Linked DNA regions of Pedobacter ginsengisoli. The protein of the gene in region 1 binds, or shares a complex with, the protein of each later gene. Links are inferred from orthologs where the notes say so. Each region holds a gene or a part of one and is shown on either strand. Other genes may lie near its edges. The genes, in order: carA and carB.

The links.
Region 2: the proteins of carA (region 1) and carB are in contact, whole or in part, in a solved structure (PDB 1KEE), measured with the Escherichia coli proteins. The link is inferred for Pedobacter ginsengisoli from one-to-one orthologs.

The regions. Positions count from the first base shown.
Region 1 is NZ_CP024091.1:5,126,108-5,129,211, reverse strand. What follows is about bases 103-2,870. They hold carA (glutamine-hydrolyzing carbamoyl-phosphate synthase small subunit), read left to right. Parts: upstream 103-814; coding sequence 815-1,927; downstream 1,928-2,870. Other genes in these bases: CPT03_RS21650 (ABC transporter permease), read left to right, coding at 2,801-2,870; CPT03_RS21655 (ABC transporter ATP-binding protein), read left to right, coding at 2,021-2,791; panB (3-methyl-2-oxobutanoate hydroxymethyltransferase), read right to left, coding at 103-493. Also shown: more of panB, read right to left, coding at 1-102; more of CPT03_RS21650, read left to right, coding at 2,871-3,104. UniProt on the Escherichia coli protein: Small subunit of the glutamine-dependent carbamoyl phosphate synthetase (CPSase).
Region 2 is NZ_CP024091.1:4,626,361-4,630,109, forward strand. Bases 242-3,654 are described here. They hold carB (carbamoyl-phosphate synthase large subunit), read left to right. Parts: upstream 242-637; coding sequence 638-3,454; downstream 3,455-3,654. Other genes in these bases: CPT03_RS19360 (hypothetical protein), read left to right, coding at 242-419; CPT03_RS19370 (DUF3137 domain-containing protein), read right to left, coding at 3,493-3,654. Outside these bases: more of CPT03_RS19360, read left to right, coding at 102-241; more of CPT03_RS19370, read right to left, coding at 3,655-3,749. UniProt on the Escherichia coli protein: Large subunit of the glutamine-dependent carbamoyl phosphate synthetase (CPSase).

The DNA.
Region 1 (3,104 bases):
CGTCTTTCGCCCGAACAGTATAAGTTCCAAATTTATAAATAGACTGAGGTGTTAATCCAAGATGTCCCATTACAGGAATTCCTGCTGTGATGATGCGTGAGATTGATTCAGCAACCTCTGTACCACCTTCAAGCTTTACTCCGTGAGCACCGGATTCTTTCATGATTCTGATAGCAGAATTCAGTGCCTCTTTAGAATTGCCCTGATAACTACCAAATGGCAAATCAACTACTACGAAAGCTCTTTTTGCTCCTCTAACTACACCCTGAGCATGGTAAATCATCTGATCAAGTGTTATAGGCAAAGTAGTTTCATGGCCTGCCATTACATTAGAAGCCGAATCGCCAACTAATAATACATCTAAACCAGCATCATCAAGAATTGTGGCCATTGAATAATCGTAAGCAGTTAACATGGCTATTTTCTCACCACTGGCCTTCATTTCCTGAAGTATATGTGTAGTTATGCGTTTAACCTCTTTGTTTACAGACATAGTTCTAAAGTTTTGTAAGGGCAAAATTAGTTTTTACATTCGAAATAAAGACAGTTTTATCGTTTTTGTGACATTTTGTTAATGCCTTTATATCTATGCAGATATGATCATATTATTACAGCAAGATTTAGAACACCATGCAGGGTCAACAAACTATCTAAAAAAAAATCTTGATTTAAATCCTCAAAAACGTATCTTTGTATCCCGAAATGAAGGGGTCACTTAACAGCACATTTGTTAACTACAAAAACGGCATCAAAGCCGTTCCAGAACCATCATTTTTCCCTTTTTTAATCCCAATAATTTCTCTTAATAATTACCATGACTAATTACACTAAGTTACCTGCAATTTTGTTACTGGCTGACGGCACAGTTTACTACGGTAAAGCCGCTGGAAAAATCGGTACAACAACAGGCGAAATCTGTTTTAATACAGGGATGACAGGATATCAGGAAATTTTCACTGATCCTTCTTATTTCGCTCAGATTATGGTAACCACCAATGCACACATTGGTAATTATGGTATCCACAAAGATGAAACCGAATCAGAAAGCATTAAAATTGCTGGCTTGGTTTGCAAAAACTATAACATCGGTTTTAGCCGCAAAGAAGCATCTGAATCAATACAGGATTATTTTCAGAATGAAAATATTGTAGGTATCTCTGATATTGACACTCGTGCCTTAGTTCGTCACATCAGACACAAAGGCGCAATGAACGCGATCATTTCTTCGGAAATCACTGACCTTGAAGAATTAAAAAGCAAATTAGCGGAAGTTCCATCTATGGATGGCTTAGAACTGTCTTCAAAAGTTTCAACTAAAACTCCTTATTTTTATGGATCACCAGATGCTACATATAAAATAGCAGCATTGGATTTGGGTATCAAAAAGAACATTTTACGCAATTTTTCTGACAGAGATATTTATGTTCAGGTTTTCCCTGCCAAAACTACCTTTGAGGAAATGGATAAATGGGGTGCTGATGGTTATTTCATTTCTAATGGGCCTGGCGATCCTGCAGCAATGCCATATGCTATTGAAACTGTTACAAAAATATTAGCTGCTGATAAACCACTTTTTGGAATTTGCTTAGGCCATCAGTTACTTGCTGAGGCAAATGGCATCGGTACAATGAAAATGTTTAATGGCCACAGAGGTTTAAATCACCCGGTAAAAAACATCATTAAAAATCATTGCGAAGTAACTTCACAAAACCATGGTTTTGGAGTTATCCCCGAAGATGTAAGGAAATCAGACAAAGTTGAGATCACTCACATTAATTTAAATGATCAGTCAATCGAGGGTATCCGCGTTAAAGGCAAAAAAGCATTCTCTGTGCAATACCACCCTGAGTCTTCTCCAGGCCCGCATGATTCGCGCTACCTTTTTGACGACTTTATAAGTATGATCAAAAACGACCTGAGCTGGTAATATTCATCGGCTTAAAATATCATTTTACCGACATTTTAGAAGGTTTAGCAGAATAGCATTTTCTATTCGTCTAAACCTTCTTACATTTATAACATGGATAAAACAAATGCCATTATCAGTGTAAAAGAACTGGTAAAAAAGTATGACGACTTTACTGCTGTGCAAGGTATCAGCTTTGAAGTTTATGAAAATGAGATATTTGGACTTTTAGGGCCAAATGGTGCAGGAAAAACCACCACACTTGAAATTATTGAAACGCTCCGTGAAAAAACTTCAGGAGAAATTATTGTTGACGGTTATTCTGTAGACAAAGACGCCAACAAAATTAAAAGGATTATAGGTGTACAATTACAAGCAGCAGGATATTATCCAAACCTAAATCTGGTTGAGTTAATGGAACTGTTTGCTGGCCTATACGGGGTTGATGTTAAACCTATGGAGATGCTCGAAAAAGTAAATCTTCAAGATAAGGCAAAAGCTAAGTACAAGGCGCTTTCTGGTGGACAAAAACAACGTTTTTCTATAGCTACAACTCTTATTAACTCTCCTAAAATCATTTTCCTTGATGAACCCACGACCGGATTAGATCCTCAGGCCCGCCGCAATTTATGGGATTTAATTATTGACATAAGAAATAATGGCACAACAGTAGTAATCACCACACACTATATGGACGAAGCTGAGCAGCTATGTGATCGTGTTGCTTTTGTTGAACGGGGTGAGATCATTGCTCTGGATACTCCTGACAATCTGATAGACAACCTTATCAATAGTGGTTTTGAACGTAGTAAAGAAGTTAAAAAAGCTAATCTGGAAGATGTTTTTATAAACCTGACAGGCAAAGAATGGCGTGAGGATAATTAATAAAAGAACATGAGCAAACCATATAATAATACTAAAGCTACGCTGGCTCTTGCAAAAGCAAGTTTCCGCTCGATTATGCGCAGCCCTTCGGCAGTTGTTTTTACACTTGCTTTTCCATTGATCTTTATTCTTGTTTTCGGCTTTTTGGGTAAAGGTGGCGTAAAGGTTGACCTAGCAATTGCTCCAGAATCAGATTTGCAAAACCCTATAATAAATGCACTTGAACAAATCGGCGTTGTTCATATCATAAAAGACAAGGACAAGGCGGAAATAAAAACAGGACTCGAGAAAGGAAATATAGACGCCGTTATTA
Region 2 (3,749 bases), 500 kb from region 1 along the record:
AATAATCTGATATGGAATAATGATACTAACTAAATGATGGTTAAATAATACTGAGTAACTAGAGGTTTAATAGCCATGTTATTCAGCAAAATCAAATTCCTATGAAAAAGTTAAGTGTGAATTTTTTGGTAATTGCAGCGTTTTCGTTGTTATTATTGGCTTTCGTTACCATAAAAGATGGCGGAATTAAAGGTAAAGTTTCTCCTGCAGATAGTGCATTGCAGGTTGTTGCAGTTTCAGGTACGGATACCATAAAAGGAGATCTGAGTAGTGGCATTTTTACCATAAATAATGTAAAACCGGGAACCTATACCGTATGGGTAAAAGCTAAAGCGCCGTATAAAGATACATCGGTAGAGAACGTAGCTGTGGTTGACAGTACGGTAACCGATGTTGGGGAAATAAAACTCCAACAATAATTCTTTAGATTCAACATTGAAAAGGGGGCTATTGAGCCTCTTTTTCTGTTTCTTAGGGTTTTTGAAAAAATACCTGATTTTTAACGTTCAAAAGCGTAACTTTGCATCCCGACAGAAGAGTCGGGGATCTTTAATGATATCAAAGAAATCTCTAAGACGATTCCAGTCTACAATAATTGCATTTTTTACCCTTATAACTTTAGACTTTTTAAAGCCTTATGCCTAAAGACACCTCGATACGCTCAGTACTAATTATCGGATCAGGCCCAATTATTATTGGCCAAGCTTGTGAATTTGATTATTCAGGATCGCAAGCCGCCCTATCTTTAAAAGAAGAAGGGATTGAAGTTTCCATAATTAATTCTAATCCTGCTACCATCATGACCGATAAGGTTATTGGCGACCATGTTTATCTGTGGCCTTTAACTGTAGATTCGATAGAGCAGATTTTGCAAGAACGTAAAATTGATGCTGTATTGCCTACCATGGGTGGACAAACTGCATTGAATTTATGTATCGAAGCATCTGAACGCGGGATTTGGGATAAATATGGTGTTAGGGTCATCGGTGTTGATGTTGCTGCCATTGAGAAAACTGAAAACCGTGAAGCCTTCCGCCAGTTAATGGTTGATATAGGTGTTGGCGTAGCTACTTCAAAAATTGCCAACTCTTTCCTTGAAGGTAAAGAGGCTGCGCAGGAAATTGGTTATCCATTGGTTATCCGCCCTTCTTATACACTGGGTGGTTTTGGTGGTGGTTTTGTTCACAAAAAAGAAGAATTTGATCAGGCGTTAAAACGTGGTCTTGAAGCATCTCCAACTCACGAAGTGCTTGTTGAGCAGGCAGTATTGGGATGGAAAGAATATGAGCTGGAACTATTAAGAGACAGCAACGATAATGTGATCATTATATGTTCAATTGAGAACTTCGATCCAATGGGTATCCATACAGGAGACTCTATTACTGTAGCACCGGCAATGACTTTGTCTGATCGTTGCTATCAGGATATGCGTAACCAAGCGATCAAAATGATGCGTGCGATAGGAAACTTCGCTGGAGGTTGTAATGTGCAGTTTTCGGTAAATCCTGATAACGATGAGATCATCGCGATCGAGATTAATCCAAGGGTTTCACGTTCATCTGCACTGGCAAGTAAGGCTACGGGATATCCAATTGCAAAAATAGCAGCTAAATTGGCTATCGGGTATAACCTGGATGAGCTGGAAAATCAAATTACAAAAACTACATCCGCATATTTCGAACCTACCCTTGACTACGTAATCGTAAAAGTTCCTCGTTGGAACTTCGATAAGTTTAAAGGTGCAAATACAGAACTTGGCTTACAGATGAAATCTGTAGGTGAAGTAATGGCAATCGGTCGTACTTTTATTGAAGCAATACAGAAAGCTTGTCAGAGTTTGGAAATCGGCAGAGCAGGATTGGGTGCCGACGGGAAACACAACAGAAACGTCGAAGAGATTATGAATGGTTTGGAGCACGCAAGCTGGAACCGTTTATTCTTAATAAAAGATGCCATGTCAATGGGTGTTCCACTGGAATCTATCCGAAAAGTAACACGTATAGACAAATGGTTCCTTTCACAGATTCATGAACTTGTTCAACTTGAAACGGAATTGAAGCGTTACTCGCTGAATAATGTCCCCAAAGATTTCTTGCTTACATTAAAACAGAAAGGCTTCTCTGATGTACAGATTTCTTACTTGCTTGGAAATGTAACGGAAGACGAGGTTTACGAGCGCAGAAAAGCATTGGGAATCAGACGTGTCTATAAAATGGTAGACACTTGTGCTGCTGAGTTTGCCGCACAAACACCTTATTACTATTCAACTTTTGAAGAAGAGAATGAATCGATTCCTTCAGATAAAAAGAAAGTGATTGTGCTGGGTTCGGGACCTAACCGTATCGGTCAAGGGATAGAATTTGATTACTCTTGTGTACATGGATTACTTGCAGCCAAGGAAACCGGATTTGAAGCGATTATGGTCAACTGTAACCCTGAAACTGTATCTACAGATTTCAACATGGCTGATAAATTGTACTTCGAGCCTGTATTCTGGGAGCACGTACGTGAGATCATAGAACTTGAAAATCCGATTGGTGTAATTGTTCAGCTTGGCGGACAAACTGCACTTAAAATGGCTGAAAAGCTACATGAGAAAGGCATCAAGATCATTGGTACTTCATACAACGATATGGACGTAGCTGAAGACAGGGGCCGTTTCTCTGACTTGTTAAAAGAACTAGAAATTCCTTATCCTAAATATGGTGTTGCAGAAAATGCTGAAGAGGCAATTGTGGTAGCAAATGAAGTTGGTTATCCGGTACTGGTAAGACCAAGTTATGTATTGGGTGGACAAGGTATGAGTATCGTAATTAACGATGAAGACCTGGAGAAAGCAGTCGTAAAATTACTGGGTGACTTGCCTGGTAACCGTGTACTGATTGATCATTTCCTGGATAGAGCTGAGGAAACTGAATCAGACTCGATCTGTGACGGAGAGGATGTGCATATTGTTGGATTGATGGAGCACATTGAGCCAGCGGGTATTCACTCTGGAGACTCGAGTGCGGTATTGCCACCGTTCAGTTTATCTGAAAAGGTAATGAACGATATGGAGACTTACTCTAAAAAGATTGCGAAAGCATTAAATGTAATTGGTTTGTTAAACATCCAGTTTGCTGTTAAAGATGAGAAAGTATATGTGATTGAAGCCAATCCAAGAGCTTCGAGAACTGTTCCTTTCATTGCTAAGGCTTATGACGTACCATACATTAACATTGCTGCTAAAGTGATGCTAGGCGTGAATAAACTGAAAGACTTTACTATAGAGCGTAAACTAGAAGGGTATGCCATTAAAGAACCTGTGTTCTCTTTCTATAAATTCCCTGAGGTAACAAAAGAACTAGGTCCGGAAATGAAGTCGACAGGCGAGGCCATCAGATTCATCAAAGACACTGAGGATCCTTACTTCAGAAAACTGGTTAAAGACAAATCAATGTATTTATCTAAATAATATAAAGTCCCGAAAGGGACTTTTTTATTGTGCTGCTTTTATTCTTTTCCCCAGATTCTTGTGTTCAGGTCTAATTCATTGATAATTCCATACATAAAACGGATTACATTAAGGTCTTCGTTTAATGATTCGGTTGTAAGCAGGCTTTTAAATACAGGAGGTTCAAAATAGTCTTTTTCTAAAGGAAAGGCGATGTAAACATACGTGCCAATAAAAGATACAGAAATAGTGGCGTTACTTTGGTTGTTTAATTCGCATAGCCTTTCCATCATTGTAGGAGTAAGGATGTACCGGG